3 linked regions of the Methylorubrum populi genome follow. The protein of the gene in region 3 interacts with the protein of the main gene of each other region in a pairwise test. Links are inferred from orthologs where the notes say so. Each region holds a gene or a part of one and is shown on either strand. Other genes may lie near its edges.

Region 1 (9,947 bases), 660 kb from region 3 along the record:
GCGCAACCCGGCCGAGACGATGGAGCGGCTGGCCCGCTGGCTGAAGCCTGACGGCATTCTCTACGCCGCGGTGCCGAACATGGCCGCCACCGGCAAGCCGCCGCACGAGCGCTTCCACTTCGCCCATGTCCACGGCTACGTGCGCGAGACCTTCGATCTCCTCGCCCGCCGCGCCGGCCTCGTGCCGCATACCGAGTACTGGCGCGAGGACACCACGGTGGTCTACCGCAAGACCGATGCGCCCGCCGTGCCGCTGACGAACCCCGGTCTCGCCGACCGGCTCGCCGTCGATCTGAAGCCGATGTCGGCGGGGCTCTACTTCGCCTCGGGCGCCTGGATCCTGCCGGCGCTCCGGCGCAATGCCAAGGCGGTGCGGGACGGGATGGCCAAGGACGAGGTCGCGAAGGACGGAAACGCCGGGCGCTGAGCCGGTGATGCGCCCAACCCGTCGGCAGACCGTCGCCGGTCTCGGCGCGGGTCTCCTCGCCGCCGGCGCCGGCCCGGCGCTCGCCGGCACGCCGACCTTCACCCTGCTCCTCGTCAACGACATCTACGCGATGGACGCGGTGGAGGGGCGCGGCGGCTTTCCCCGGCTCAACGCGGTGGTGAAGGCCGAGCGCGCCCGCGGCGTGCCGCTGCTCTACGCCCATGCGGGCGACAGCTTCTCGCCCTCGCTGATGTCGGGCTTCGACCGGGGCGCGCATATCGTCGAGCTCCTGAACCTGGCGCCGCCCGACCTGTTCGTGCCGGGCAACCACGAGTTCGATTTCGGGCCGAAGGTGTTCGCCGAGCGCCGGAGCGAGGCCCGCTTCCCGTTCCTGGCCGCCAATCTGCGCGGCCCCGAGGGCGAACGGCTTCCCGGCATCGAGGATGCGCGGCTGGTCGACCTCGGCGGCATCCGCGTCGGCCTCGTCGGCATCGCCCTGCAGGCGACACCGGAAAAGTCGCAATCCGGAAACCTGCGCTTCGGCCCCGAGATCGAGACGCTCGCCCGCGAGGCGGAGCGCCTGCGCAAGGCCGGCGCGCAGATGATCGTCGGCATCGCCCACACGGCGCGGCCCACCGACGACGCGATCGTGCGCGGGCGCGTGGTCGACATCCTGCTCTCGGGCCACGACCACGATCTCTGCCTGCGCGACGACGGGCAGGCGGTGCTGGTCGAATCGAGCCACGACGCCCACTACGTCACGGCCGTCGACGTCTTCGTCACGCCGAGCACCGACGGATCGGTGCGCTGGCGCGCCGCCTTCCGCATTCACGACACCGCCGAGGTGCCCCCCGACCCGGAGACGCAAGCCGTGGTGGAGCGGCTCGCGGGCGAGCTCTCGCGGGAACTCGACGTCGTGCTCGGCACGACGGAGGGGCCGCTCGACAGCCGCGTCGCCACGGTGCGGGCGCGGGAATCGAGCTTCGGCGATCTCGTCGCCGACGCGGTGCGGGCGGGCACCGGCGCCGAGATCGGCCTGATCAACGGCGGCGGCATCCGCGGCGACCGGCTCTACCCGGCCGGGGCCAGCCTGACGCGGCGCGACATCCTGAGCGAACTGCCCTTCGGCAACACCACCGTGCTCGTGGCGATCGACGGGGCGACCCTGCGCGAGGCCCTGGAGAACGGCTATCGCGATCTCGGCCGCTCGTCCGGACGGTTCCTGCAGGTCTCGGGCATCGACGTGATCCTCGACCCGAACGCACCGCCCGGCCGGCGCGTCGTCGCGGCGACGATCGGCGGCGCGGCCCTCGACGAGGCCCGCACCTACCGCGTGGCCGCCAACGACTTCATGCTGGGCGGCGGCAACGATTACGGGATGCTGGCCAAGGGCCGCGTGCTGATCGGCGGCACCGACGGGACGCTGCTGGCGAACACGGTGATGGCCTATATCCGCGCCCACGCACCGCTCCCGGCCGAGACCGGGGGGCGGATCCGGGTGCTTTCATGAGGGCTGTCATGAGAGGGGATTTCGCGTGACCGGACCCGTCGAGGCCGCCCTCAAGGCGTTCCGCGCCAGCGGCTCCCCCTGGCTCGATCTGCCCTTCTTCCGGGAGGGCGCGGCGGACCGGGTCGCGAGAAAGGTCGATGAGCGCGTCGCGGCCGGTGCGACGGTGCTGCCGGAGCCTTCCGCGATCTTCCGGGCGCTGACGCTGACGCCCCTGCCCGCGGTGAAGGCGGTAATCCTCGGCCAGGACCCCTATCCGACGCCGGGCGACGCCAACGGGCTCGCCTTCTCCTATGTCGGCCCGCGCCGCCTGCCGGCCTCGCTCAAGGTGATCCTGGCCGAACTCGCTCCCGAGGGCGGCCAGCCCGATCTCTCCACCGGCGACCTCACGCCCTGGGCGGAGCGCGGGGTGCTGCTCCTGAATTCGGCGCTCACCGTGGAGGCCGGCAAGGCCGGGGCGCATCTGCGGCTCGGCTGGGCGCAACTCACCGACGAGGCGGTGGCCGCCGTCTCCGCCCGCGACGCGCCGGCGGTGTTCCTGCTCTGGGGCGCCCAGGCCCGCGCCCGCGAGGCGCTGATCGACACGCGCCGCCACGGCATCGTCGCCTCGGGTCACCCCTCCCCGCTCAACCGCGCCCGGGACTTTCCGGGCTCGCGGCCGTTCGACCGGGCGAATGCGTGGCTCGAAGCGCATGGCCGCGCCCCGATCGACTGGCGGCTGCACCGGGGCTGAACCCGTCTCGTCCCGCCGGTGCGGGGGCCCGCCTCATCCGGTCCGTGCGCCCCTCCGCTTCGAAGCGATCCTCGCGTCGGATGGCGGGCTCGAAATTTTTTCCGGCCCCCGCGGCGGAAAGCTGAAACTTTCCGGCCCCTGGTCCCCGTAGAGGCCCGCGACGCCCCCCATTGGGCGCATCCTCAGGGAGACACCATGTCCAAGAGCCTTCTCAGCCTCACCCTCGGTCTCGCCCTCATCACCGCGGCCGCACCCGCGCTCGCCAAGAACCCGATGGTCGGCGGTGCGCCGATGTATGCGAGCAAAACCATCGTCGAGAACGCCGTCAACTCGAAGGATCACACCACGCTCGTCGCCGCCGTGAAGGCCGCGGGCCTCGTCGACACGCTCTCGGGTCCTGGCCCGTTCACGGTGTTCGCGCCGACCGACGCCGCCTTCGCCAAGCTGCCGCCGGGTACCGTCGAGACCCTGGTGCAGCCGCAGAACAAGGCTCAGCTCACCGGCATCCTGACCTACCACGTGGTTCCGGGGACCTATACGTCCAAGGCGTTGATGAAGCTGGTCCGGCAGGGGGGCGGTGAGGCCACGCTGAAGACGGCCCAGGGTGAGCCGCTCACGGTGACGGCCAAGGGCAAGGGCGTGATGGTGACGGACACGAAGGGCAACACCGCCCGCGTCACCACCGCCGACGTGATGCAGTCGAACGGCGTGATCCACGTCATCAACGGCGTCCTGCTGCCCTGAGCGGTGCCGGCGGAAGGCCAGACACCGTCCGCCGTCTCGCGGAGCCCCTTCCTGCCTCGGCCGGGAGGGGCTCCACCGCGCGCCTTGAGCCGTATCCGGCCTGATTGCATCAGGTCGGCGTCTCTCGGTCCTTGGTTTGACGCGCGTTCTTTCGCCGAACCGGCATCCACTTCGTCGGAAAGCGCTCTAATCGCGGATGAGGCGGCCCGAATAGACGACCGGGCCCGTGGCCTTGCCGGCGGGAGCGCCGCCCTTCGGCTCGACCGTGACGGCGAGGGTGGCCCCCGCGACGCCGTCGCGAAGATCGGCCGGCACCGGTATGGTCCCGGTCGTCTCGTTGACCAGGCCGAGTGAGCGGGGCGCGGCGCCCTCGTTGATGTACCAGAGCTCCAGGCTGCGGTCGGGCGGGGTTTCCGCCGCGAGGCTGCGGACCTGCACGACTCCGCTCGCGAGATCGACGCGCACGATCAGCGCCGGAAGGCTGCCGCCGCGATCGACCACAGCCAGATATTGCGGCGCGCCGACGGTCGCCGGCCGCGGTGCCGTCACGATCCAGAGAGCGAGCCCCGCCGCGAGCGCCGCCGCTCCCCCGGTCGCGAATCGCCAGCGCCGCAGCCCGCGCTCCAGCCGCCGGACCCGCAGATCCGTGGCGTCGGCCGCCGGACGCGGCGCGATCCGGGCCTCGACGGCCTCCCAGACCTGCGCGCCGGGCGCGACGGCGGGGGCCGTTGCGGCGAGCGGCGCCAGCCGCCTCTCCCAGGCCATCACCGCCTCGCGCAGGGCCGGATCCTGTTCCATGGCCCGCGCGAAGGCGGTGCGCTCGCTCGCGGTGAGGGTGCCGAGGACGTACTCGCCGGCCGCCCCATCGGGGTCCTCGGCCCAGAACGGCGGGGGAGTGACGCCCTCGCTCATGCGGCCTCCAGACAGCCGCGCAGGCTGAGCAGGCCGCGGCGCAGCCAAGTCTTGATCGTGTTGACGGGCCGGTCGTAGCGGGCGGCCAGTTCCTCGCGCGACCAGCCCTCGCAATAGGCGAGGACGAGGCAGTCGCGCTGGGCGGTTTCCACGGTGTCGAGGCAATGCGCCAGGGCATCGCGGCGCGCGAGCTCCGTCTCGCCGTCGCGCGCATCGGCGAGACGGGCCAGCCAGTCGTCGTCCGCTTGGGTCAGCCGGGCGGCCTTGTCCTGACGCAACCGGTCGATGGCCTTGTGCCGGGCGATCGCGCCCAGCCAGACAAGCGGTGGGCCGGCCAGCGGATCGTAAGTGCCTGCCCGCTGCCAGATGCGCACGAACACCTCCTGCAGCACATCCTCGGCCGCGCTCCGGTCCTGCAGGATACGAAGGATGATCCCGAGAAGTTTCGGAGCGGTCGCGGCATAGAGCGCGCGCAGAGCCGCGCGGTCGCCCTCGGCCACAGCCCCGATCAGCCGCGCCAAATCTGCGTCGACAGACGCCTCCACGGTCGACACGGCTCCCCCCTTGGCCTGAGCGTTCCCGCTTATCCTGCGGGTTCCGGCACCTCAACCGGCACGGCTCGCAGCTATGGCACAGCTTGGCCGCGACGGTCACGCGCTCGTGATCGACCGGCTGAGGCCGCCGGATATCGCTGCGAGGGAACACGGCCCAGCACACGCGGCAAGGCATCAAAGTCGGCGAAGTCGTCCAAGTTGCGGGGTCGCCCAAAACGAAGCCGCCCCCGGCCAGGCGGCGCGGGGGCGGTTCCGATCATCCCGACGGGGATGGATGTCAGGCGGCGATCCTGGTCGCGGCGGCGGCGACGTTCTCGTTGGCCAGCCTGACCGTGCTGGCCGAAACGGAAGCGCGGCCCGTGGCCTGGAGGCTGGTCAGTTCACCGGCCGAGGCATGCACGCCGCCCTCGGTGCCGAAGCGCTCGGCCAGCATCACGACGAGGGTCACGTTGGCAATGGCGGCGGCGAGAACGATGAGGGCGATCATGGCGGGCAGGTCCGTTGCTGCGTTGCGATGGAGCCTATATCGCACCGCACTTTGGTATCTGGTATACCAGATACCGCCGCTCAGTCATGCTACAGGAGCATGTCTCACCACCTGAGAGCCGCCTCACGGCTTCTTCGCGTCGCTGGAAGCAGGACTGCCGCTGCTGCCGGACCGTTCGACCTTGGCCGCTTCGCGCAGTTTGACGATGGTGTCCTGCTGCGCCTTGCGGGTGAGGTACTGGTCGATCTGCTCCTTCATCTCGTCGAAGGTCGGCACCGGCTTCGTCCGCTTCTCCTCGACGCGCAGCACGTGCCAGCCGAACTGCGTCTTGACCGGATCGGAGACCTGACCCGGGGTCATCTTGAAGGCGGCATCGGCGAAGGGCTTCACCATCCGCTCCTGGGTGAACCAGCCGAGATCGCCGCCCTCGGTCTTGGAACCCGGATCCTTCGAGACCTCAGCCGCGATCTTGGCGAAATCCTCGCCGCCCTTGATGCGCGCGGCGATCTTCTTCGCCTCGTCCTCGCTCTCCACGAGGATGTGGCGGGCCCGTACCTCCTCCTCCGGCTTCATCGACTTCACGGTCTGGTCGTAGAGCGCCTTGGCGGCCTCGGGCGTCACCGCCTTCTTGGCCTCGCGCTCGAGGTAGTCGTCGAGCAGGAGTTTGTCGCGGAAATAGGCGAGCTTGCGCTTGAATTCGGAGCTGTCGCCGATCTTGGCGGCCTCGGCCGCCTGCGCGCCGACCTTGAGATCGATCATGTAATCGACCAGCAGGTTCTGCTTGGCGCCCTCATCGACGCCCGGCAGCGACAGCGCCGGGTCCTCGCCCGCGAGGGCAAGGTCGGCGGCGGTGATCGCCTGGCCGTTGACCCGCGCCACCACCGTTTCCGGCGGAACCGCCGCCGAGACCGGAGCGGGTGCGCTCGGCGTCTTCTGGCCGGCGGGTGCCTGGGCCAGGGCCGCACCGGGCAGGGCGAGGATCAGCGCGAGGGCGCTCGCGCGCCGGAGAGAGAACGGAATCGGCATCGGAAGCGTCGTTCCTTGGGCGTCGTCCCCGCCGGGCCGGTCATCATGCCGTCCGGCTTGGTCCCGCGCGGGGCTCGTCGGGATGCGGCAGGTGCCGCGAAGCGCGACACAGGTGGAACCTCCGGGGGGCAAAGGCAAGCGTGGCCTTGATGGCCGCGCGCGCTCGTGACCGCGCCTCGGCACTACCGGATGCGCCTGCGGATATTTACCTCTATAAGCCCGCCCAATGCAGGCCGGCGGCGCCATGACATGCCGCCCGCGACGACCTCACGACCGCAGGTTCACGATGCTCGGTGCCCTCGCCAAGAAGATTTTCGGCTCGTCCAACGACCGCCGCGTCAAGGGTTTTCGCCCCCGCGTCGCGGCCATCAACGCGCTTGAACCGGAAATCAGCGCGCTGTCCGACGAGCAGCTGCGCGCCCGCACGCAGGCGTTCCGCGATCAGCTCGCCGCCGGCACCCGCCTCGACGACCTGCTGGTCCCCGCCTTCGCCACCGTGCGCGAGGCGGCCAAGCGCGTGCTCGGGCAGCGCCATTTCGACGTGCAGATGATCGGCGGCATGGTGCTGCACGAATCCGGCATCTCGGAGATGAAGACCGGCGAGGGCAAGACCCTGGTCGCGACCCTTCCGGTCTACCTCAACGCGCTGGAGGGCAAGGGCGTCCACGTCGTCACGGTCAACGACTATCTCGCCTCACGCGACGCGGAGTGGATGGGCCGGGTCTACCGCTTCCTCGGCCTCACCGTCGGCACCATCGTGCACGGGCTCGACGACGGGCAGCGCAAGGAGGCCTATGCCTGCGACATCACCTACGGCACCAACAACGAGTTCGGCTTCGACTATCTTCGCGACAACATGAAGTACGAGCTCTCGCAGATGACGCAGCGGGGGCACCACTTCGCCATCGTCGACGAGGTCGACTCGATCCTCATCGACGAGGCGCGCACGCCGCTGATCATCTCCGGCCCGGTCGATGACCGCTCGGAACTCTACGTCGCGGTCGACGGGATCATGCCGCAGCTTCAGCCGGAGCATTACGACCTCGACGAGAAGCAGCGTCAGGTCTCGCTGACGGAGGCCGGCAACGAGTTCATCGAGGAGGCCCTGCGCGAGGCCGGCATCCTCAAGGAGGGCGACCTCTACGACGCGCACAACGTCACCCTCGTCCACCACGTGAACCAGGCGCTTCGCGCCCACACCCTGTTCACGCTCGACAAGGACTACATCGTCAAGAACGACGAGGTCGTGATCATCGACGAGTTCACCGGCCGCATGATGCAGGGCCGGCGCTACTCGGAAGGCCTGCACCAGGCGCTGGAGGCCAAGGAGCGGGTGACGATCCAGCCCGAGAACCAGACCCTGGCCTCGATCACCTTCCAGAACTACTTCCGCCTCTACAAGAAGCTCGCCGGCATGACCGGCACCGCCTCGACCGAGGCCGACGAGTTCGCCGAGATCTACAAGCTCGACGTGGTCGACATCCCGACCAACAAGGAGATCGAGCGCGTCGACGAGGACGACGAGGTCTACCGCACCGTCGAGGAGAAGTACGAGGCGATCATCAAGGAGATCGACCGGGCGCATAGCCGCCTGCAGCCCGTGCTCGTCGGCACCGGCTCGATCGAGAAGTCGGAGCTGATCGGCGAGCTCCTGAAGAAAGCCGGCTACACGCTGCTCGACTATTCCGACCCGAACGCCCTGACCGACGTCTACGCCGCCGCCCGCGAGAACCGGGTGACCAAGCGCTTCGCCGTGCTCAACGCCCGCTTCCACGAGCAGGAGGCCTACATCGTGGCGGAGGCCGGCGTGCCCGGCGCCATCACGATCGCCACCAACATGGCCGGCCGCGGCACCGACATCAAACTCGGCGGCAACCTCGAAATGCGCATCGAGAAGGAGCTCGGCCACCTCGCCGACGGGCCCGAGCGCGACGCCGCGATCGAGGCCTTGAAGGCCGAGATCGCCGAGAACCGCGCCAAGGTGCTGGCCTCGGGCGAGAAGGCCGATCCGGAGGCGGGCCGCAAGAAGGATCTGCCGGGCGGGCTCTACATCATCGGCACCGAGCGCCACGAGTCGCGCCGCATCGACAACCAGCTGCGCGGCCGCTCCGGCCGCCAGGGCGATCCGGGCCGGTCGAAGTTCTACCTGTCCCTCAAGGACGACCTGATGCGCATCTTCGGGTCCGACCGCATGGACGGGATGCTGCAGCGGCTCGGCCTGGAGCAGGGCGAGGCGATCATCCACCCCTGGATCAACAAAGCGATCGAGAAGGCGCAGCAGAAGGTCGAGGCGCGCAACTTCGACATGCGCAAGAACGTGCTCAAATACGACAACGTCATGAACGACCAGCGCAAGGTCGTGTTCGAGCAGCGCCGCGACCTGATGGGCCAGGACAGCGTGCGCGACACCATCGACGAGATGCGCCACGGCGTGATCGACGATCTCGTGGCCGTGCACATCCCCGAGAACGCCTATGCCGAGCAGTGGGACGCGGAAGGGCTGAAGCAGCGCGCCCTCGACCTGCTCAACCTCGATCTACCCGTGGAGGAGTGGGTCAAGGAAGAGGGCATCGCCGACGAGGAGATCCGCGAGCGCCTGCGCAAGGCCTCCGACGAGTCCTATGCCGCCCGCGTCGAGCGCAACGGCGCCGAGGTGATGGCCTATGTCGAGAAGCAGGTGGTGCTGCAGGTGTTCGACCACCTCTGGCGCGAGCACCTCGTCTCCCTCGACCACCTGCGGCAGGTGGTCGGCTGGCGCGGCTTCGCCCAGCGCGACCCGCTCAACGAGTACAAGTCGGAGGCGTTCGAGCTGTTCAACGGCCTCGTGGCGGCCCTGCGCGAGCAGGTCACCGCTCAGCTCGCCCATGTCGAGATCATGCAGCAGGGCCCCGAGGACTTCCCCGGCGCGGGGTTCGAACAGGCGGGTTTTGGCGAGCCGCAGCTGCCGCCGATGTTCCCCGAGCACCGCGACCCGGCCACCGGCGAGAACGAGTTCGCCTATGGCGGCAGCGACGGCGGGGCGGGCGGCGCCTACGGCTTTGCCGCGCGCGACCTCTCGGCGGACACGGCGGTGCTGGAGCGCAAGCCCGATGACCCCTCGACCTGGGGCCGGGTCGGCCGCAACGAGCCCTGCCCCTGCGGCTCGGGCAAGAAGTACAAGCACTGCCACGGCCGCTTCGCCGCCGAGGCGTGAGCCTCCGGTGGGCGACGCGATCGTCTACGGGCTGGAGCCGGATCTCGACGCGGAAACCTTCCAGGGTGTCCTCGTCGAGTCCGGCCTCGCGCCGCGGCGGCCGGCCGAAGACCTCGAGCGGCTCGACCGGATGCTGCGGGCGTCCGACCTGATCGTCACCGCCCGGCGGGACGGGCGCCTCGTCGGCGTGGCGCGCACGCTCACCGACTTCGCCTTCTGTGCCTATCTCTCCGACCTCGCGGTCGCCCGCGACTGCCAGGGTCTCGGCATCGGCCGCCGCCTCATCGCCGAGACGCGGGCGGCGGCCGGCCCCGAGACCTCGCTGCTGCTCACCGCCGCACCAGGCGTCGAGGGCACTTACGAG
Region 2 (9,935 bases), 370 kb from region 3 along the record:
CGAATTGAACGGTGTCCGCCTGTTCGTGAAGCGCGACGATGTCGGCCCGGTGGGCCTGGGCGGCAACAAGCTGCGCAAGCTCGAATTCCTGCTCGGCCAGGCGCTGGCGGAGCGGACCGACACGGTGATCACCGTCGGCGCGCTGCAATCGAACCATGCCCGGCTCACCGCCGCCTCGGCCGCGCGGATGGGACTGGCCTGCGAGCTGTTCCTCACCCGCAGCGTCCCGCGGGAGGATGCCGACTATACCGGCAACGGCAATCGTCTGCTGCAGGACCTGTTCGGTGCCCGCATCCACCTGCTGCCGGGCGAGGCCGATTCGCTGGCCCTGGCCGAGGCGCGGGCGGACGAGCTGCGGGCGGAGGGCCGGCGGGTCTCCGTCTTCCCATCCGGCGGGTCGAGCCCGCTCGGCTGCCTCGGCTACGCGGCCTGCGCCGCCGAGATCCTCGAGCAATCCGCCAATCTCGGTCTCGGCTTCGCCCGGATCGTCGTGCCGAACGGCAGTTCCAGCACCCATGCCGGCCTCGCCGCCGGGCTTGCCGCCGCCGGACGCGACCCGCACTTGGCGCAGTCCTACACGGTGCTCGCTCCTGAAGCCGAGGCGCGGGCGGCGACGCTTGCCCGGGCCCGCGACACACTCGCGCTGATCGACGGTGGCCACACGCTCTCCGACGACGCCATCCGCGTGGACGGCGCCCATCGCGGACCCGGCTACGGCATCCCGACCGGGGGCATGCGCGAGGCCGTGCGGCTCATGGCGCGCACGGAAGGACTACTGCTCGATCCCGTCTACAGCGGCAAGGCGTTCGCGGGGCTGCTCCACGACGTGCGCGCGGGCCTGTACGAGCGCGGTGCGCTTGTGCTGTTCGTGATGACCGGCGGCGTGCCGGGGCTGTTCGCGTATCGGAGCGAGTTTTAGCGGCTCTCTTTCAATGGTACGGCCGTGACGAAGTAGGCCGTATCATCGGAAATGAGGCGCCAGACTGTTGGCACAGTCGGCGAACGCCCATGGGGCGTCTGTAGCGGACCTTCGTAGACGAGCTTCACGTCACCGAGGGGTGTCAGCCCCTCCCTGGCCAAGTGTTCGGGCTTGGCATGAGCAGGCAATGCTTGAGCCAAGACCTCCGGGGCGAAGATTGAAAAGCCGAACATCGCCAGAAAGCGCGCCTTGGATCCACCGTCGGGATGCGTCGAATTCAAGAGGTAATCGACGATTTTGTCCGAACTGATCGTGAAAGCCGAAGGCGATCGTGTCGGTCTGTTCAAGGCTTCAGGGTCAAGGCGCGCAGGGCGCTCGGAAGCACCGTCGCCAGACCCGCGACGGGCGTCGTGAATTCCACCTCATAGGCCGCGCCATCGCGCCAGACGCCGACCACTGTCCCCGCGGATCCCGCCTCGACACGATCGCCGTCGTCGGTCGTCACTTCGGCCGTCAGGACGACGCGGTCGAGATCCTTGAAGACGGACCGCGGAGCCTGCTGACGTAGAGTGTAGAATGCTTCCACCGTCATGCGGAGAGAGTAGGCCGCACAGGAATCTACGCAAGCGACGATCGAGGCCCTCTCACCGCTCCGTCAGCTTCATCTCGATCCGCCGGTTGCGCGCGTAGGCCTCATCGCTCGTTCCCGAATCGAGCGGCTGGAACTCGCCGAAGGCGCCCGCGAGCAGCCGCTGCGGCGGGATTCCCTTGGTCCGCAGGTACTGCACGACCGCGATGGCGCGCGCCGCCGACAGCGCCCAGTTCGACGGGAACTGCGCCGACTGGATCGGCCGCGCGTCGGTATGGCCGTCGACGCGCAGCACCCAGGGAATGTCGGCCGGAATCTCCCGCGCGATGTCGAGGATCGCCCCCGCGATCCGATCGAGCTCCGGCTCGGCGTCCGGCTTGAGCGCCGCTGAGCCTGCCGCGAACAGCACCTCGGATTGCAGTACGAAGCGATCGCCGACGACGCGGACATCGGTTCGGCTGCCGATGATCTGCCGCAGGCGCCCGAAGAAGTCGGAGCGGTAGCGGGCGAGTTCCTGCACCCGCTGGGCGAGGGCCACGTTGAGGCGGCTGCCGAGCTCGGCGATCCGCGCCTGGCTCTCCCGGTCACGGGATTCGGAGGCCGCGAGCGCGTCCTCGAGTGCTGCGAGCTGGCGGCGTAGCGCCCGGATCTGCTCGTTGAGCAGCTCGACCTGATTCTGCGCCCGCTGCGTCGCGCCCCGCTCGGCGGCGAGTTGGGCATCGACGTCGGCACTCTTGCCCTGCGCCGCCTCGCTGGCGTCGGCGAGCGCGCGGAGCCGGTCGCGCTCGGCCTCGGTGGCGGTCAGGGTGTTGCGAAGGCCCGCGGCCGCCTCTTCCTGGGCGCGGCGGCCGGAGCGCTCCAGCGCCAGCAGGTCGGTGAGGTCGGCGATCTGGCGGTTGAGGCGGTTGAGGACCGCGTCGCGCCCGGTCAATTCCTGCGAGAGGAAGAATTGCCCCACCACGAAGACGGTGAGCAGGAACACGACCGCGAGCAGGAGCGTCGCGAGCGCATCGACGTAGCCCGGCCAGACGTTGAGGCTGCGCTGCGAGCGGGCACGGATCGACGCCATCTCAGCATCCCTCCCGCTGCCGCCGGAGCGGCGCTGAGCCTCGTGGTCGCATGGTCTTCACGCGAACCGGCCTCCCCTTCGTTCGACCATGCTCCTAGTTGACCTTTTCGCGCGCCAGCCGGTCGAGCACCTGCTTCAGCTCGCGCTCCCGGGCGGCCTGGGCCTCGACCCAGTCGCGGATCATCTGCTGCTCGGCGCGCATGTGCTGCACCAGCCCCTGGATGCCCTCGGCGAGGTTGGTCATGGCCTGGGTCGCGCCCCGGCCCCCGGCGCCCTCGGCGATGACCCCGCTCAGGCGGTCCACCGCGGCCTGCAGCTCGCGGGCGATGGCGGGGTCGTGCTCCGGCGCGGGGCGCGCCGTGATCGTAGCGGGGGCGACCGCCTGCTCCTCCCCGGAGACTAGCCAGTCCTCCAGCTCGTTGTGGAAGCGGGAATGCGCCTGGCCCGCCTGGAGGTCGAGGAAGCCGACGATCAGGGAGGAGGCGAGGCCGAACAGCGAGGCCGAGAAGGCGAGGCCGATGCCGGAGAGCGGCACCGCGAGCCCACTCTTGAGTTCGTCGAACATCACCGCAGCGTCGCCGCCGCCGCGCATGCCGCCGATCACCGAACCCACCGCCGAGAGCGTCTCGATCAGGCCCCAGAAGGTGCCGAGCAGGCCGAGCAAGATCAGGATGCCGGCGATGTAGCGCAGGATCTCGCGGCCCTCGTCGAGCCGCACGGCGGTGGTGTCGAGATGCGCGCGGGTGCTCGAAAGCGTCATCCCATCGCGCCGCGCCGCGATGGCGGGCAGCAGCGGCGCGAGCAGGGCCGGCCGGTCCTTCGGGTTTTGCCCCGCGGCCACGGCGTTGACGTAGCGGACCTCGCGGAAGAGGCGCGTCACCTGCCCGAAGGCGAGCAGCACCGCGATCAGCAGCACGCCGAGGATCAGCCCGTTCAGGCCCGGATTGGCGAGAAAGGCCGGGGTGATCTGCTTGTAGAGGACGAAGGCGAGGAAGCCCGCGAGCGCCAGGAACACCAGCATCCGCACCAGCGTCATACCGGGCTTGGCCAGGGGAGGCGTGTCGGGGGACGCGGAACGGGCCGCCATCGGGTCCATACTCGTGTTGGGCCTGACGCCGGGACCGGCGGCACCGCTGTGACAAAACCGGCGGCACTCTGGCGGCTCGGCCTGCCGCGATCAAGTCATCCTGCGGCAGTGTCCGACGAGCGCCGAGGCGGCCTCAATCCCACTCGCGCGGCCAGGTCTCTTCCAGATGCGGCCCGAGGCGTACGGCCCAGACCCGCCGGGCCAACCCCGTCGCGTCGTCGGTCTCGACGGCGACGCCGCACAGGGTGCCCTCGCCGGTGGCCGCTTCGAGACGCGAGCCCGGCGTCTTCTGCAGGAAGCGGCGCACCGGCTCCTCCTTCTGCATGCCGAGAATCGAATCGTAGTCGCCGCACATCCCGGCATCCGAGAGATAGGCGGTGCCGTGGGGCAGGATGCGGTGGTCGCCGGTCGGCGCGTGGGTGTGGGTGCCGACGACGAGGCTGGCGCGGCCGTCGAGGAAATGCCCCATGGCCTGCTTCTCGCTGGTCGCCTCCGCGTGCATGTCGACAATGACGGCATCGGCTGCCGCGCCGAGTGGGCAGGCGTCGAGCTCCCGGTCGGCGGCGGTGAAGGGGTCGTCGAGGGGGTCGAGATAGATGCGGCCCATCACGTTGACGACGAGCACGCGGGCGCCGCGTGCGGTCTCGACCACCGTCGCGCCCCGGCCGGGGGTGCCGGGCGGGTAGTTCGCCGGCCGGATCAGCCGGGGCTGGCGGGCGATGAAGACGAGCGCCTCGCGCTGGTCGAAGGAGTGGTTGCCGAGGGTCACCGCGTCGGCGCCGGCCTGGAGGATCTCGTCGCAGATCGATTCGGTGATGCCGAAGCCGCCGGCGGCGTTCTCGCCGTTGATCACCACGCAGTCGAGGCGCCAGCGCTCGCGCAGGGCCGGAAGCCGTTCAGTGACGGCATAGCGGCCGGAGCGCCCGACGATGTCGCCGAGAAAGAGGATGCGCATGCAGCGTCGGCCCGAAAAGGTGGTCGCCGGCTTCTCGGGAAAAAGCCGAGGCGAGACAAGAGTTCAGAATCAGCCCTGCCGGAGCGGCACCGGTCCGGTCTCGGTCACGAGATGGTCGAGGGGGCGGTCGTGCGGCTCGGCCGGGACGCGGGCGATTTCCTGCACGGAGAAGGCGATGCCCACCGTCAGCACGGGGCCGTTCTTCGACAGGCGCTCGATCGCCTGATCGTAGTAGCCCGCGCCGTAGCCGATGCGCTGGCCCGCGCGGTCGAAGGCGGCGAGCGGCACGATCAGGGCGGTGGGGTCGAGCGGGGGCAGGTCGTCGTGCGGTTCGCTGAGACCGAAGCCGCCGGTCACCAGTTCTTCGCCCGCCCGCCATTCCCGGAAGACGAGGCCCTGCTTCGTCACCTTCGGCAACGCCACACGCTGGCCGCGGGCGAACAGGCGCTCGATCAGCGGGCGCGGGTCGATCTCGGAGCGGATCGGCCAGAAGGCGCCGACCAGCGGCGCCTGCGCGAGCTCGGGAAGCGCCGCGATGGTCTCGGCGGCGGCGAGCGAGCCGGCGGTGCGGGCCTCGGGCGAGAGTGCGTCGCGACGCTTGAGCGCCTCGGCGCGGAGGCTCGCCTTGAGCGAGCGTTCGGAGGAAGAGTGCGGAGCCACTTGAGCCGTTGGAGTGTCGATCCCGGGAAACCTACAGAGTAGGTGGGCGCCGTGTTGGCCAAGTCCACGGACGAGGCCAGTGACAGCTCCCGAGGGAGTCGATAAGGCCCCGGGGAAAGTTCTCCTGACGAACTCTGCAGCCCCGCCCGCCAGAGATAGACGCGCCGGGGCTCGGGCGCCAGGGGGCGATCGCGTCGCGCCTCAGAAATTCGAAGCCGGCGCGATGACAGGGCCGCGGAAGGCCGCCGGCCCGGTCAACGTCCGCGGTCGGCCTCGCCCTTGCCGGGGGCATGCGCGGCCGGCTGCCCCGACAGGGCGCGGGCAAGCCGGTCGATCCGCTCGGCGGCGATGCCGACGCCGCCGGCGAGCCGCGCCTGCTCGGCGGCGCCCTGGGCCGCGTTCCGCTCCAGATCGGCGATTCGCCGCCGGGCCTCGTGCAACTCGTCGGCCAGCGTCAGCGAGGCCATGACGTGCAGGCGCATGTCGCCGATCTCGCCGAAGGCGCCGCGCATCTCGGTGATCCGGTCGTCGAAGCTCTTGGCGAGGGCGGAGAGATGCTCCTCCTCGCCGGGGCCGCAGGCCATGCGGTAGCTCTTGCCCGCGATGGTGACGTTGACGTGCGGCATCCGTGATGAACCTGACTCGAACTCAGCGCCCGGCGGAGCCGGACAGCACATCTTCCACCGTCTCGATGGCGCGATCGAGGCGGCGGTTCACCTCGCCGGTGGTGCTCGTCATCCGGGCGAGCCGCGCGCCCGCCGCGTCGAGCTCGGCGGCGAGCCGCACCCGGTCCTCCTCGAGCAGGGCGAATTCGGTCTCCCGGTCGCCGCGGCTGCGCTCGGCCTCAAGCTTGCGGGCCACCGCCGTCTCCAGCAGCGCGAGCGCCGTGTCGAGACGGTGCAGCGCCTCTTCCAGGCCGCCCTCCTGCCCCCTGGCCTGGTCCTTCCCCTGCTCCTTCACCGGCAACGCCTTTGAATCCGTCCGCGCCATGGTCACCCGTCGGTTGCCGCCTCGCCGGAGCCTGCCACGGAACGCGTCCCGCGCCGCGACGGCCAGAACGCAAAGGGCCGGCGGCGGAAGGACTTTCGCGGTACTCCGAATCCTCGCAGCCGACAGGTTTCAGCCAAGAGCATTCGAAATTCCAGCCAATTCACAGGCCTGCCCCCGATCTTTGACAGCCCCGGACGCCATGTTAGAGAGCCGGCGCCCGGCCCCGATCCCCCGGCGCGGGGCCGCCCAACGGATTTCCAAAACCGTGACCCTCCCCGGCTCCCCGCTCAGACCGTCCGCCGACCGGACGGGTGCGGGCCGTCGCGCGGTTCATCCCCGGTTCAGTGCCGCCCCGCTTGGAGCGGTCCCATCGTCATCGGACGCCGCGCGCCAAGGCCGCCGGCGGCCCCGACCTGTTTTCCATCGGCGCGCGGGTGCGCCCCATCACGAAGGAGTCACGCCGTGACCGTCAAGGTTGCCATCAACGGGTTCGGGCGCATCGGCCGCAACGTGCTGCGCGCCATCGTCGAAGCCGGCCGCACCGACATCGAGGTCGTCGCCATCAACGATCTCGGCCCGGTCGAGACCAACGCCCACCTTCTGCGTTACGACTCGGTGCATGGCCGCTTCCCGGCCGAGGTCGCGGTCGAGGGCGACGACATCGTCATCAACGGCAAGCGCATCCGCGTGACCGCCGTGCGCAACCCGGCCGAACTGCCCCACCGCGACCTCGGCGTCGACATCGCGCTGGAATGCACCGGCATCTTCACCTCGAAGGACAAGGCGAAGGCCCATCTCGATGCGGGCGCCAAGCGCGTCCTCGTCTCGGCGCCCGCCGACGGCGCCGACCTGACGGTGGTCTACGGCGTGAACCACGACCGGCTCACGGGCGAGCACCTCGTGGTCTCCAACGCCTCCTGCACCACGAACTGCCTCGCGCCGGTCGCCAAGGTGCTCGACGAGACGGTGGGGATCGAGCGCGGCTTCATGACCACGATCCACTCCTACACCAACGACCAGCCCTCGCTGGACCAGATGCACAAGGATCTCTACCGGGCCCGCGCCGCGGCGCTCTCGATGATCCCGACCTCGACCGGCGCGGCCAAGGCTGTCGGCCTCGTGCTGCCGGAGCTGAAGGGCAAGCTCGACGGCACCGCGATCCGCGTGCCGACCCCGAACGTGTCGGCGGTCGATCTCGTCTTCACCGCCAAGCGCCAGACCTCGGTCCAGGAGATCAACGAGGCGATCAAGGCGGCGGCTGCCGGCCCGCTCAAGGGCGTGCTCGGTGTGACCGACCGGCCGAACGTGTCGATCGACTTCAACCACGACCCGCACTCGTCCACCTTCCACCTCGACCAGACCAAGGTCATGGACGGCACCTTCGTGCGCATCCTGTCCTGGTACGACAACGAGTGGGGCTTCTCGAACCGCATGGCCGACACCGCCGTGGCCATGGCCAAGCTGATCTGACGCTCTAGCTACGCTTCCGCGGGAGCGGCCGACTCTTCGGACCGGCCGCTCCCGATTGCCTTCGAGTTTCCTTAGGCGAGCCCGCCTCGCCGAAGATCCAAGGTGCGTATGCGATGACCGAGACTTCGCCGGCCAAGCCTTCCGGGAGCGGTTTCATTCCCTCCGGGACCCCGTCTTCCCCCACGCCGTCCGCCGCTGCGAGCCCCGCTCCGGCCGCCCCACCGCCGAGTGTCGGCAAGACCGAGCTGCCCGCCTCCGGCGCCGCCAACCACGCCGACCAGCTGGCGCGCATTGAGGACAAGACCGCGCGCATCGAGGACAAGTACGCCCGTTCCGAGGCGCTGCTCTCGCGCGTCGAGGAGAAGGTCGAGTCGGCCTCGACCCGGATGAACGACGCCGCCCGTCAGGCCGACCTCTCCTCGCTGCGCAGCGAGGTCCGCACCCTGTCCGACCGGGTCGGACGCCTGCCCGGGACCGGGGCCCTGGTTCTGACCGCGATCATCACCGCCGTGCTCACCGTCGCGATGATGGTCGCCGTGCAGCGGCTGAACCTCGACCGGATGCTGCCCCACAGCGTCGGCGGCCAGAGCCAGACCAATTCCGCCACTCCGGCGTCCAATCCCCCCGCCTCCAACCCTTAAGAAGCGACCCGACGCCGCCATGACGGATTTCCGCACCCTCGACGATGCCGGCCCGCTGAAGGGCAAGCGCGTGCTGCTGCGCGTCGATCTCAACGTGCCGATGGAGGGCGGCCGCGTCACCGACGCGACCCGGATCGAGCGCGTGGTGCCGACGATCCGCGAGATCGCCGATCAGGGCGGGCGGGTGATCCTGCTGGCGCATTTCGGCCGCCCCAAGGGCAAGCCGGACCCGAAGGACTCGCTGAAGCCGATCCTGCCGACGCTCTCGGACAAGCTCGGACGGCCGGTGGCCTTCGGCGAGGATTGCATCGGCGAGGCCGCCGCCCAGGCCGTGGCGGCGCTCAAGGACGGCGAGGTGCTCCTCCTCGAAAACACCCGCTACCACGCGGGCGAGGAGAAGGACGATCCCGACTTCGCGAAGGCGCTCGCGGCCAACGGCGACATCTACGTCAACGAGGCCTTCTCGGCCGCCCACCGCGCCCACGCCTCGACGGAGGGGCTCGCCCGCCTGCTGCCGGCCTATGCCGGCCGCCTGATGCAGGCCGAACTCGACGCGCTCACCAAAGGCCTCGAGAATCCGGCCCGTCCGGTCATCGCCATCGTCGGCGGCGCCAAGGTCTCGACCAAGATCGACCTGCTCGAAAACCTCGTCGCCAAGGTCGACATGCTGGTGATCGGCGGCGGCATGGCCAACACCTTCCTGCACGCCCAGGGCAAGGATGTCGGCAAGTCGCTGTGCGAGAAGGATCTCGCCGAGACCGCCCAGCGCATCCTGGCCGCGGCCAAGGAGAAGAACTGCACCATCATCCTCCCGGTCGATGCGCTGGTGGCGCGAGAGTTCAAGGCCAATGCCGAGAACGAGACCGTGACGGTGGATGCGGTGCCCTCCGACGCGATGATCCTCGATGTCGGTGCATCCTCGATCGCCACGATCGACGGCGCCATCGACGAGGCTCGCACGCTGGTCTGGAACGGCCCGCTGGGCGCCTTCGAGCTGACGCCGTTCGACACCGGCACGGTGGCGGTGGCCCAGCACGCGTCGGCCCGCACCAGGGCCGGTCAGCTCGTCAGCGTCGCCGGCGGCGGCGACACCGTGGCGGCCCTCAACCATGCCGGCGTCGGCGAGGACTTCTCCTACGTCTCCACCGCCGGCGGTGCGTTCCTCGAATGGCTGGAGGGCAAGGAGCTGCCCGGCGTCGAGGCGCTGCGCGCCAAGAGCTGAGGCTCGTCTTCAAGCACGCCCCTCCCGCGGGGAAGAGGGCGTGACGTCATCCCAAGTTTTTCACGCCGCGGCACCGGCTCGCGCCGCGGCGGGACCTATATTGGCATCAGCAAGGGACAGGCCCGGCTGAGGCCGCATCGCACGAGGATCGCACCATGGCACGCATCACCCTCCGGCAGCTTCTCGACCACGCCGCCGAGTACGGCTACGGCGTGCCCGCGTTCAACCTGAACAACATGGAGCAGGGGCTCGCCATCATGGCGGCGGCCGATGCCACCGATTCGCCGGTGATCCTCCAGGCCAGCCGCGGCGCCCGCGCCTACGCCAACGACG
Region 3 (10,024 bases):
CCGCCGAGGGCGTCCGTGTCGGTCCTCTCACGCCCCCGGCGCGGCGGCGATCTCCCGCTCCACCTCGGCCGGATCGAGCACGTAGCGGCGTGAGCAGAACTCGCAGGTGATGGCGATGGTGCCGTCATCCGCCACCATGTCCCGACGCTCCTCGGCCGAGAACGAGCGGATCATGCCCATCACCCGCTCCTGCGAGCAGCGGCAGCGCTCGACTACCGTCTGCGCGTCGAAGACCCGCACGCCGCGCTCGTGGAACAGCCGGTAGAGCAGCCGTTCGCTCGAGACCGCCGGATCAATCAGTTCGTGATCCTCCACCGTTCCGACGAGGCTGCGCGCCTCGGTCCAGGCATCGTCCTCGGCGGGCGCGCCGGTGAGGATCTCATGACCCTCCGGTGCGTCGCCGGGGGGAAGGTCGGCCTGGCGCATCCGGTCGGGCGATGTCGGCAGGAACTGCACCAGCAGGCCGCCGGCCCGCCAGCGGCTCTCTCCTCCCTCCATCTGCTCGGCCACGGCGAGGCGCACCAGCGTCGGGATCTGCTCGGACTGGCGGAAATACTGGTGCGCCGCCTCCTCCAGGCTCTGGCCTTCGAGCGCGACGACGCCCTGATAGCGGCTCTGGGTCGGGCCCTGGTCGATGGTCATGGCAAGGTGGCCCCGGCCCATCAGGTCGGCGGCGCGCGCCTTCGGACCGAGGGCCGCCACCGGCTCCGCGTCGAAGCGGGCGGTGGCGCGCACGCGGTCGGGCGCCTCGAAATCGACCACCAGCATGTTCACCGGCCCGTCCGTCTTGGTCTGGAGCTGGAAGCGGCCTTCGAGCTTGAGCGAGGCGCCGAGCAGCACGGTGAGCGCCGCCGCCTCGCCGATCAACCGGGCGACGGCGTCGGGATAGCCGTGGCGGCGCAGGACCGTGTCGATCGAGGGCCCGAGCCGCACCGCGCGACCGCGCAGATCCAGCGCCTCGACGGCGAAGGGCAGCACGGCGTCGTCGCCGCCCTCGAGCGAGGGCATGGGCGGCATGGAGGAAGAGGCGTGTCCGGAGCTCATGGGCTCTCCGTGTCGGGCTGGGAGAAAGGGGCGGGAGAACGGCCGGTCCGGCGGCATCACGCCAAACCGGCGGAAGCGCAAGGGCAGGGGCACGTCCTCGACAGGCCCTCATATGGGGAGCAGCGTGCCGCGGCGCGAGGGTGGTGCGAGAGCGGCGCGGGACGCTCCAGGCTCGGTATCCTTCCGCAAGTCCCGAAGGCGGTCGCAGGCCGCGAGCCGGCGATGTCCGCTCGGGCGTCGGGGGTGACGGGACGGCTCTCAGAAATCCGTGTGCAGGCGCGTCCCGAAGAAGTCGGCAGGGCCGCGGTCGCGGTTATAGGCCGGGCTCTCGACATGCTGGTAGTCGAAGGACATCGTCACCGCCTTCGTCAGGTTCAGCGCGTAGTAGACCTCGACCGCCCGTTCCGGCGCGTAGCGGTCGAGGCGCCCGTCGCCGATCAGGAGGCCGAGTCCGCCGTTGGCGAAATAGGCGCGGTGCGACGGCGAGATCCGGTTCGCCGCGGCGCCGAAGCCGATCGTGTCCTGCGGTCGGCCCCAGGCCGTACCCTTGAGCGACAGGCCGCCCGAGACCGAGCCGTCGATGTCGGTGAAGGACAGGTTCTCGTTGCGCCCGTCATTGACGCTGGCGCGCGCGAACAGGCCGAGATCGGGGGTGAGGGCCTGTTCGAGGTTGATGTAGGCGCCGCTCTTGCGCCGGGGCTCCCGGGTCGCCTGGACCGCCGTGGCGATATCGGGGAACGCGCCGGCCTGGGTCAGCGCCACGACCTGCCGGAAGTTCGCGGTGTTGCCGACATTCGAGAACAGGCCGAGGCGTAGGCGGCCCGGCTGGTCGAGCCCCGGCAGGACATGACGCTCCTCGACCTCGACGACGGCACCGGCCCGCTCGAACACCCGCGGATCGAGCACATCGGAGGAGGGCTCCTTCGGCACCTGCGTGTAGGCGGCGCGGATCGCGAATTCGGCCCGGTTGTACTCGACCATCACGCCCTGCGTGAAGCCGGGGAGGTTGGCCGGAAAATCCCAGGCGGCGGAGGCCCACAGACCCCAGTTCATGAAGTCGACCCGCGGGTCGTGGGCGTAGATGTTGCCGTCGAAGTAGTCGCCCAGCGCGAACTTGCCGGCGATCACCGTGATGCGCTCGACGTCGCGCGCTCCGGCGATGGAGTTCGGCCCGTCGGGCACCGCCTCGGTCTCGCCGCCGAGGCCGAAGGTCTGGCGGACGAAGTAGCGGTTCGAGCGCAGCTTGGGGAAGGGCGCGCCCGCCTTCTGTGCCTCGCCGTTGACGAAGCCCGCGATGCCGAGCGTCCGCGACAGGCCGAAGCCCTGGCTGAATTCCGGATTGTAGTAGAGTTCGGTGCCCTCGAAGAGCTTGAGGCCGAGGAACAGCGTCGCGGTCGTCGTGGCCTGTGCCTGGTCCGGCACGAGGCTCTGCGGCCCGCGATAGGGCGCGCGAAAGCCCGTCACGGCCTGGTTCACGAAGGTGGTCTGGCCGTGCAGCGAGAAGCGGGCGTCCTTCGGGGCCTCCTCCTCTTCCTCCGGTACCAGGCTCAACGCCTGCGGGTGCCAGATCAGCCGGGCCATCATCTTGTTGGACACAAAACCGGTGCGGGTCGTGACTGGCCCGCCATCGAGGCCCGGCAGCGTGCCGAGGCCGAAGCGGCGGCTCTCGCCGAGGTCGCTGTAGCGGTAGTCGATCCCGAGCGAGAGATGCGGATCGATCGCGAACTGCACACCCGCGCCGAGGGTGAAGCCGAGATAGGAAAGGTCGCGGCTGGCCGTCGCCGTCGGGCCCCCGGCGAGATCGGGATAGGTGGCGAGCACCCGCCCATTGGCACCCGTGAGCCCTGCAGTCGCGTAGACCAGGTTGTTGCCGAAGGCGTAGCCGAATCGGGCGCGGGCAGCCCCGAACACGTCCGTCTTCTCGCGAATCAGCGGGAAGAGCGGATCGATCGCCTCGTAACCGAAGCCGGGTGCGTCGGAACGCGCGCCGCGCTTGAGGTTGGTGCCGGCGAGATCGGCCTCGATGCCGTAGACGAAGGGGCCGTCCTGCCAGGTCCAGCCGGCGAAGGCGCCGGCCGCGACCGTGGTGGCGTCGCTGCCGAGATCGCGGCTGCCGGTGGCATCCCCCGTCGCGAACGATCGAACCCGGCGCGGGCCGATCGTGGTCGGGCCGAAATCGTAAGTCCCGAAAGAGGCGCCGGCGCTGCCCTGCAGCCCGGCATAGAAGCCGGACCAGTCGAGGAAGCGGGGACCGGCGCGCTCCGCGAGGTCGGCGGCCGAGGCGGCGCCGGAATGGAGGCCGAAGACAGCCACGAGGCCGAGCGAAGTCGCCGCACGTGTCCGGATCTTCCCCGCGCGCACCTTGAACACCTGCGCCAGCCCCCGCCGTACCCCTCACGCGGCCTAGCAGATGTGACTGCCGCCGCAATCTGCCCGAGACACGCCGAAGCAGAGGCTTCGGAATGGTGGCCCCGGCGCCACGTTGGCAGGGAGAAACCGAAACATCCGACAGGATGATGACGGACGCATCGGCGGGGTCGAAGAACGGGGGATGAGAGCGCAGCAGGGGCGGGCGCCGTAATTTCGGTCACCCATGCCCTTGCCGCGCTGAAGCTTGGCCCTAGCTCGGAGGGGCCGTGACCCCCATCAGGTTTAGGCAAACTTCAGGGCGCGTCCGCAAGGCCGCGCCCTTTTTCCGTGTCGCGGTCGGCGCGTGCGACGCGCCTCACTCCGCCGGTGCGGCGGGGACCTTGGCTTGAGCCGGCTTGGCGGCCTTCGCGGGCTTGGCCGGCACATCGACCGGAGCCGCGGCGGCCTGCTGGTTCACGTCCGGCACCCGGGTCCAGGTCTGCGAGCCGCACAGCACCTTGAGCATGCAGCCCTGCACGTTCAGCTCGGCATCGCTCTCGCGCTCCAGGCTGACCTGATAGATCTTGCCCTCGTCGGCGTTGTAGATCTCGCCCGCGAATCCCGCATCCTCGGGCTTGAGGTTGTCGAGGAGCGTGAGGCCGATGATCGGACGCACGCGCTTCTTCGGATCGGGGTTCTTGATGTCGGTGCGCGCCGCGCCGGCCTCATCGGTCGGAGACTTCAGCCAGACGACCTTGCCGCAGGCATTGCCGCCGCTCGGGCCGCAGCGATCGATGCGGATCTTGGCGCGCCCATCCCCCGTCAGCCACGTGCCGGAGAGATCCTTGGGAGCGGCGAAGGCCGCGCTGGAGGCCAGGAGAGCGGCGAGACCGAGGGCGATGCGCATGGAGTGGCTCCTGAGGCTGGACCCGGACACGGGCCTTGAGTCTTGCGGAGAAGGGATCGCCCCGGCGGCGAGCCGGGGCAGGCGAACCGTCGGCCGACTCAGCCCCCGCAATCCGGCGATTTTTCGGCAGTGTTGCGCTGAAGCCATGGCAGGGCCGAAAAAGGCCGCGCTTGCCGCCGACCGGTCCGTCGTGGCGATGCCCGCTCGCCGATTGGTTGAGGCGCCACCACTCCGCCGCTATAAGCCCGGCGCGCCGGCAGCCTCTCGGGCGGCTCCCGAGCCCGCCCTCATCCAGCGCGTCGCGCGACCCCTTTCTCCAACGAACCGGACCGGACCATGGCCAACGAGCGCACCTTCTCCATCCTCAAGCCCGACGCGACCCGCCGCAACATCACCGGCGCGGTCAACGCCGTGATCGAGGCCGCCGGCCTGCGCATCGTCGGCCAACGCCGCATCCGCATGACCCGCGAGCAGGCGGAGAAGTTCTACGAGGTGCACAAGGAGCGCCCGTTCTTCGGTGAGCTCGTCGAGTTCATGACCTCCGGCCCGGTGGTCGTGCAGGTGCTCGAGGGCGAGAATGCCGTCGCCAAGTACCGTGAAGTCATGGGCGCCACCAACCCGGCCCAGGCCGCCGACGGCACCATCCGCAAGCAGTTCGCCGAGTCGGTCGGCGAAAACACCGTCCACGGCTCCGACAGCGCCGAGAACGCCAAGATCGAGATCGCGCAGTTCTTCACCGACGCCGACATCGCCGCCTAAGACGCGACCTCGCCGGCCTCGGACCACGGGGCCGGCGAGAGACACGCTCAAGCTTGCGCGAGGCTGACCCCGCGGGAACGCGGAGGGCGCAATCCGGCCGAGTGTGACTCTCCTGCCCTAGCGGCGCGGGGCGGGCGGACCGAAGAACGGAAACGATCGACGATTTCCCGTCTCTGTTCGGATTTCCGCTCCATGCGCTCCACGTTTTCGCGCACCGGCCGCCTGCTCGTCGCGGCCGGCCTCGTGTCCCTGCTCGCCGCCTGCAACTCGGCCGGCCGCTCGACGCAGTACACCTCGCTCGAAGGCTATGTGCCCGATCCGGCGCTGAAGACGGCCACGAAGAGCAATCTCACCGGCCGCGTTCGCCACGCCTGCACCGTCACTCAGGCCAAGCTCCAGAAGGTCGAGGAAGCCGCGCTCGCCGCCCCCTGCGGCTGCTATGCCGATCGCACCCTGTCCGCCCTCGACAAGGACGAGATCGCCTCCTACCGCACCACCGGCTACTTCAACGACACGGCCCGCGCGAAGGCGCTGAACGCCCTCGACAGCTGCAAGCTGCCGCGCCCGGTCGTCTGAAGCCCGTGAGAGGGGCGGCGCCTCGCGCCGTCCCGATGAGGCGCTCCCAGGGTGTCGGCCGGCGTCTTCAACCCCGCGCTGCCAGCAACGTCTCGATCGTCCGAGATTCGGACCTACAGCTCCTCGGTGGGCGCCGTCTTGTCCTTCCCGCCGCCCGGCTTGGCCTTGCCGCCGTCGATCTTGACCGGCTTCGGACAGATGCCTTGAAGGGTCCTCCACTCGGCCTCCGATAGCAGGCCCGGCCCGGCGGGCTTCTCCCCCGCCAGTGCTCGGATCCGCCCCGCCCGCTCCGCCGTGAAGGGGTGGGAACGCAGGAACGAGGTCGCGTCCGGCTTCTCGTCGTCCGCCTTGGTGATGCGTTCCAGGATCGCGGCCAGCGCGGCACCGTCGCCGCCGGCCCGCTTCACGGCCGCCACCGCGTAGGCATCCGCCGCCCGTTCCGCGTCCCGCGAGTAGCCGGCCGAGATCGCCGCTTGACCCACCGTCACCAGGACCGTCGAGCCGGTGAGGTCGCCGAGTACGAGGCTCAGGAGGAACGAGGTGCCGCCGGCGGTGATCACCGAGCGCATCGGGTCGCGCGCGGCGACGTGGCCGAATTCGTGGGCCAGGATGCCGGCCAGTTCGTCACCGTTCCTGGCCTTGTCGATGATGTCGGAGAGCAGGATGACGCGGCCGCCCGGCAGGGCGAGCGCGTTGGCGACCTTATGGCGGCGCACGCTCACCTGAGGCGTCATCGGCAACGCCATGCCTTCGGAGAGGCGCGCCGTCATCCGATCGAGCACCGCTCGCGCCGCCGCCTCGTTGCAGAGCGGCGGGTCGTCGAGCAGGGTGGCGATCTGCCCGTCGACGCTGCGCCCGAGCTGCGCCTCGATCGCCTGCGGCACCAGCGGCGCGAGCAGGCCCGATGCCGCCGGCACACCGTAGATCGCCGTGAGCAGCACGGACACGCCCGCCGCGATCGACCAGAGCACGAGGCGGGCGATGCCGCCCCCGCTCTCGGTCCGGTTCAGGTCGGGGCAGCGCGCCGTCAAGGCTTCCGCGAACGGCGCGTCGGCGAACTCCACGCTTTCCGGCCCCTGAGCGTGGTTGATCCGCATCAGGGGCGGGGCGGCGTCGGACGCGCGCAGATCGAGCAGGCTCCAGTCGCGGGCGACGTCCTCGCCGATGATCTCGAGCCGGAACGTCAGCCGCAACGTCACCGGCCGGGGCCGGGCGCTGATGCCGTCGAAGAACGTACCCGTCGTGGTGATCGCCTCCATCGACGCGCTAGAACCCGATTTCCAGGGCACCGCCGACATCGAGCGCGTCGGCCAATCCCTCGTTCAGGCCGCTTGCCGGCGCGCGGGTCGAGGCGAGCACCGCTTCCAGGGCCGGCAGATTCTCGATCTGCGTGGTGGTCGCCACGGCGTGCCACAGGCGCACGCTGACGATGCGAACGTAGAGCACGTTCGTGCCGAGAATTGCGCCGAGATAGAGCAGCAAGGTCGAGACGATGACGAAGGCGTGGATGCCCGCATTGTCCCCGCCCGTGGCGATCAGCGGGACGAGCAGGGCCAGGATGATGCCCAGCACGAGGACGAAGCCGATCAACGCCAGCAGGTAGACGAGATAGGGGAAGTAGAACTGGCGCGCCTTGAGTGACGAGGCCAGCCGCGCCGCGCCGAGATGCGCCGCGTTGAGGAAGGCGTGGGTCTCGCGGGCGCGGTAGTAGGGGATCAGCAGCAGCGCCAGCGGGATCGAGACGGAGGCGGCGATCACGACGGCGGCTCCGTAGGAGGCGAGCGGGCTGTTCTCATAGGCCGGGTTGAAGATGAGCTTGCTCTTCTCGCTCGCCGGATCCCGGATCAGCAGATCGCTCGGGAGGTCGAAGCCGCTCGCCGCCAGCAGCGCCAGGACGCTCACCAGGATCGGCAGCAAAGCGACGATGTAGAACATCATCCACGGCAGCAGGATCGAGCGGCCGGTCGCTGTCGAGCGCATCCGGCTCTGGCCGACCAGGGTATGGTCGATGCGGTAGCGCTCCAGTGCCGCGCGCATGAAGGGGAAGGCGAGGCCGAGGCTGACGATGGTCCCGAGCCACCAGAGGCTGGCGAGACCGGCATAGGCGAATCCCGACCCGTCCTGGCCGAGGCGGATGCCGCGCCAGCGCGTCCGCGACGCGCGGTAACGCCGGCCGCGGAACAGCGCATATTGCCCCAGGACGAACAGGGCGATGAAGGAGAGCGGTGCGGCGAGCGCGGCCAGCACCGGACTCAGCAGGCCGATGACGAACAGGAGAATGTAGATCGGCACGAGGACGGCGAGCGCCACGAGGAAGCCGAGGAACAGCTCCTTGCCGGTGCCGAGATACTCGGCCGGGCTACCGGCCACGACCGTGCGGCTCCAGAAGAAGCGCCGCAGGTTGGTGATGTACCAGAACCGGTAGATCGAGAAGGTGATGAGCGAGAGCAGGAAGCCCTTGACGACGATGCCGGTGAGGCCCGTTGTCCGCCGATCGAATGCGATCTCGCCTGTCCGCGCCGGAGCCGGGCTCGGCACGCCCTCAACTTGGTTCATCGGTGCAGTCCCCCCTAGTCCGGGGTGAGACTAGAGTCCCGTTCGAGTGCATTGCAACAGGATGGCAGGCACAATCTTCGCGTTATGAAGCTGCGATCAACACAACGCTTGAGATGCGGTGACCGTGACGTCGGTAGACTCAGCGTTAATTTCACGTGAAAATCACGCCACGATCGACCGTTCCGGAACGACTGCGATCGTGGTTCACAGGTACGGCTTCTCCGAAATCGGCTCGTCGTCCTCCCGCCGATGCAGCGCGAAGCCGTCCTTTCCCGGGGCGCCGAGATCCGCACGAAGCTGCATCGTCGGGATGAGGTAATCGCCGCCGTTCTGGCGTCGGAACGGAATCGGCGAGGTCGTGGCAAGCGACCGAATCCGGTCGCGGAGTTGTTCCGCGACCGCGCTGAACCCGACGTCGTCCAGGCGGTCTGCGCGGTAGACGACGAAGGGCGGCAGAACGTCGAAGCCGGGATAGAACAGCACGCCGTGCTGGATCGGGAAGAGAAGGTCCTCGATCGGCCCGTTGATGCCGCGCGGTCCATAATGCTCCTCCCAGCCGCCGGCGGTCACGACCAGCATGGCTCTCTTTCCAGCGAGCGTTCCCTCGCCATACCGGTCGCCCCAGCGGCGATCGCTGTGCTCGCCGACACCGTAGGCGAAGCCGTGGGAATAGACGCGGTCGATCCAACCCTTGAGGATCGCCGGCATGGTGAACCACCACAGGGGAAACTGAAGGATCAGGACATCGGTCCAGAGCAGCTTGTCCTGCTCGGCTTTCACATCCACGGTCAGCGCCGACGCCGCGAAGGTTTCGCCCGAGGCCGCAGCGATCTTCAGGCGTTTCGACCGATCCTGGGCGGGAAAATCGTCGTGATCGACGACGGGTTTCCATCCCTCGGCATAGAGGTCCGTCATTCGTACGGCATGGCCCCGCGCCCCGAGTTCCTGCACGGCGACGTCGCGCAGGCTTCCGTTGAGCGAGCGCGCTTCGGGATGGGCAAAGACGAGCAGCACGTTCATGGCGTCGATCCGGTGCGAAGACTGCTCCAGAGCTAGCCGAGCTGCCCTCTACCCACTACGTGGCGGTCGCGGATAGGATTGTGCCGCCCCGTGGATCAATCGCCCGTTACGCTTGAATGGATGCGCAGCTTCGTGCGCGTCGCCGAACGCGGAAGCTTCTCCGCTGCCGCCCGGGAGCTCGGCCTCGGGCAATCGACGGTGACTCGGCACCTACGGGACCTTGAGGGCGCGGTCGGAGTCGCGCTGCTCAGCCGAACGACCCGGCGCGTGACGGTGACGGAGGAGGGCCGACGCTACTACCGGCACAGCCTCGAAATCCTGCGGCGGGTCGAGCAGGCGCGGGAGGAGGCCCGCGGCACCGGGGCGGCCCCGTCCGGTACGATCCGGATCTCCTGCACGGCCGCCCTCGGTGTTCGGGCCGTCAGCGGCATCGTCTTCGCGTTCCTGGATGCCTATCCGGGGATCGAGATCGATCTCGGCCTAACGGATGAGCGCGTCGATCTCGTGCGCGAGGGCATCGATCTCGCCCTCCGCCTCGGCCCTCTGACGGACAGTACGCTGAAGGTCCGGACGCTGGGGTGGAGCCGACGGCTTCTCGTGGCGGCGCCGGCCTATCTTGCCGCCCATGGCCGGCCGCTCGTGCCGGAGCATCTGGCAACGCACGCGGCGGTCCGGATGTCGAACGTGGCCGGCAGCGACAGCCTGCCTCTCGAAGGACCGGATGGCCAGCGCCACACGGTGCGGGTCGGAGGCCGCCTGCGCCTCGACCACGGGCTCGCGGCGCGCGAAGCCCTGATCGCGGGGCGTGGGATC

The links.
Region 1: the proteins of ndk (region 3) and MPPM_RS07470 interact in binary tests that used the Escherichia coli proteins (3 or more experiments, as listed by UniProt). The link is inferred for Methylorubrum populi from one-to-one orthologs.
Region 2: the proteins of ndk (region 3) and MPPM_RS12235 interact in binary tests that used the Escherichia coli proteins (3 or more experiments, as listed by UniProt). The link is inferred for Methylorubrum populi from one-to-one orthologs.

The regions. Positions count from the first base shown.
Region 1 is NZ_AP014809.1:1,624,581-1,634,527, forward strand. What follows is about bases 968-3,814. They hold MPPM_RS07470 (uracil-DNA glycosylase), read left to right. Parts: upstream 968-1,962; coding sequence 1,963-2,667; downstream 2,668-3,814. Other genes in these bases: MPPM_RS07465 (bifunctional metallophosphatase/5'-nucleotidase), read left to right, coding at 968-1,937; MPPM_RS07475 (fasciclin domain-containing protein), read left to right, coding at 2,863-3,411; MPPM_RS07480 (anti-sigma factor), read right to left, coding at 3,598-3,814. Outside these bases: MPPM_RS07460 (class I SAM-dependent methyltransferase), read left to right, coding at 1-427; more of MPPM_RS07465, read left to right, coding at 435-967; more of MPPM_RS07480, read right to left, coding at 3,815-4,323; MPPM_RS07485 (sigma-70 family RNA polymerase sigma factor), read right to left, coding at 4,320-4,877; MPPM_RS07490 (hypothetical protein), read right to left, coding at 5,155-5,364; MPPM_RS07495 (peptidylprolyl isomerase), read right to left, coding at 5,488-6,390; preprotein translocase subunit SecA, read left to right, coding at 6,677-9,583; MPPM_RS07505 (GNAT family N-acetyltransferase), read left to right, coding at 9,591-9,947. UniProt on the Escherichia coli protein: Excises uracil residues from the DNA which can arise as a result of misincorporation of dUMP residues by DNA polymerase or due to deamination of cytosine.
Region 2 is NZ_AP014809.1:2,648,009-2,657,943, forward strand. The notes cover bases 3,485-6,319. They hold MPPM_RS12235 (5-formyltetrahydrofolate cyclo-ligase), read right to left. Parts: upstream 5,280-6,319; coding sequence 4,689-5,279; downstream 3,485-4,688. Other genes in these bases: MPPM_RS12225 (MotA/TolQ/ExbB proton channel family protein), read right to left, coding at 3,485-3,664; MPPM_RS12230 (TIGR00282 family metallophosphoesterase), read right to left, coding at 3,798-4,619; MPPM_RS12245 (cell division protein ZapA), read right to left, coding at 5,534-5,905; MPPM_RS12250 (DUF4164 domain-containing protein), read right to left, coding at 5,928-6,269. In the rest of the region: MPPM_RS12205 (D-cysteine desulfhydrase family protein), read left to right, coding at 1-919; MPPM_RS12210 (DUF6883 domain-containing protein), read right to left, coding at 916-1,266; MPPM_RS12215 (DUF4926 domain-containing protein), read right to left, coding at 1,263-1,511; MPPM_RS12220 (peptidoglycan -binding protein), read right to left, coding at 1,564-2,577; more of MPPM_RS12225, read right to left, coding at 2,672-3,484; gap (type I glyceraldehyde-3-phosphate dehydrogenase), read left to right, coding at 6,732-7,739; MPPM_RS12260 (hypothetical protein), read left to right, coding at 7,853-8,380; MPPM_RS12265 (phosphoglycerate kinase), read left to right, coding at 8,400-9,602; fba (class II fructose-bisphosphate aldolase), read left to right, coding at 9,758-9,935. UniProt on the Escherichia coli protein: Involved in the removal of 5-formyltetrahydrofolate.
Region 3 is NZ_AP014809.1:2,282,471-2,292,494, forward strand. The notes cover bases 3,424-6,347. They hold ndk (nucleoside-diphosphate kinase), read left to right. Parts: upstream 3,424-4,636; coding sequence 4,637-5,059; downstream 5,060-6,347. Other genes in these bases: MPPM_RS10475 (DUF2147 domain-containing protein), read right to left, coding at 3,770-4,300; MPPM_RS10485 (hypothetical protein), read left to right, coding at 5,252-5,635; MPPM_RS10490 (M48 family metallopeptidase), read right to left, coding at 5,749-6,347. In the rest of the region: MPPM_RS10465 (Hsp33 family molecular chaperone), read right to left, coding at 28-1,044; MPPM_RS10470 (carbohydrate porin), read right to left, coding at 1,303-3,414; more of MPPM_RS10490, read right to left, coding at 6,348-6,894; MPPM_RS10495 (YjgN family protein), read right to left, coding at 6,902-8,191; MPPM_RS10500 (NAD(P)H-dependent oxidoreductase), read right to left, coding at 8,396-9,211; MPPM_RS10505 (LysR family transcriptional regulator), read left to right, coding at 9,302-10,024. UniProt on the Escherichia coli protein: Major role in the synthesis of nucleoside triphosphates other than ATP. The ATP gamma phosphate is transferred to the NDP beta phosphate via a ping-pong mechanism, using a phosphorylated active-site intermediate.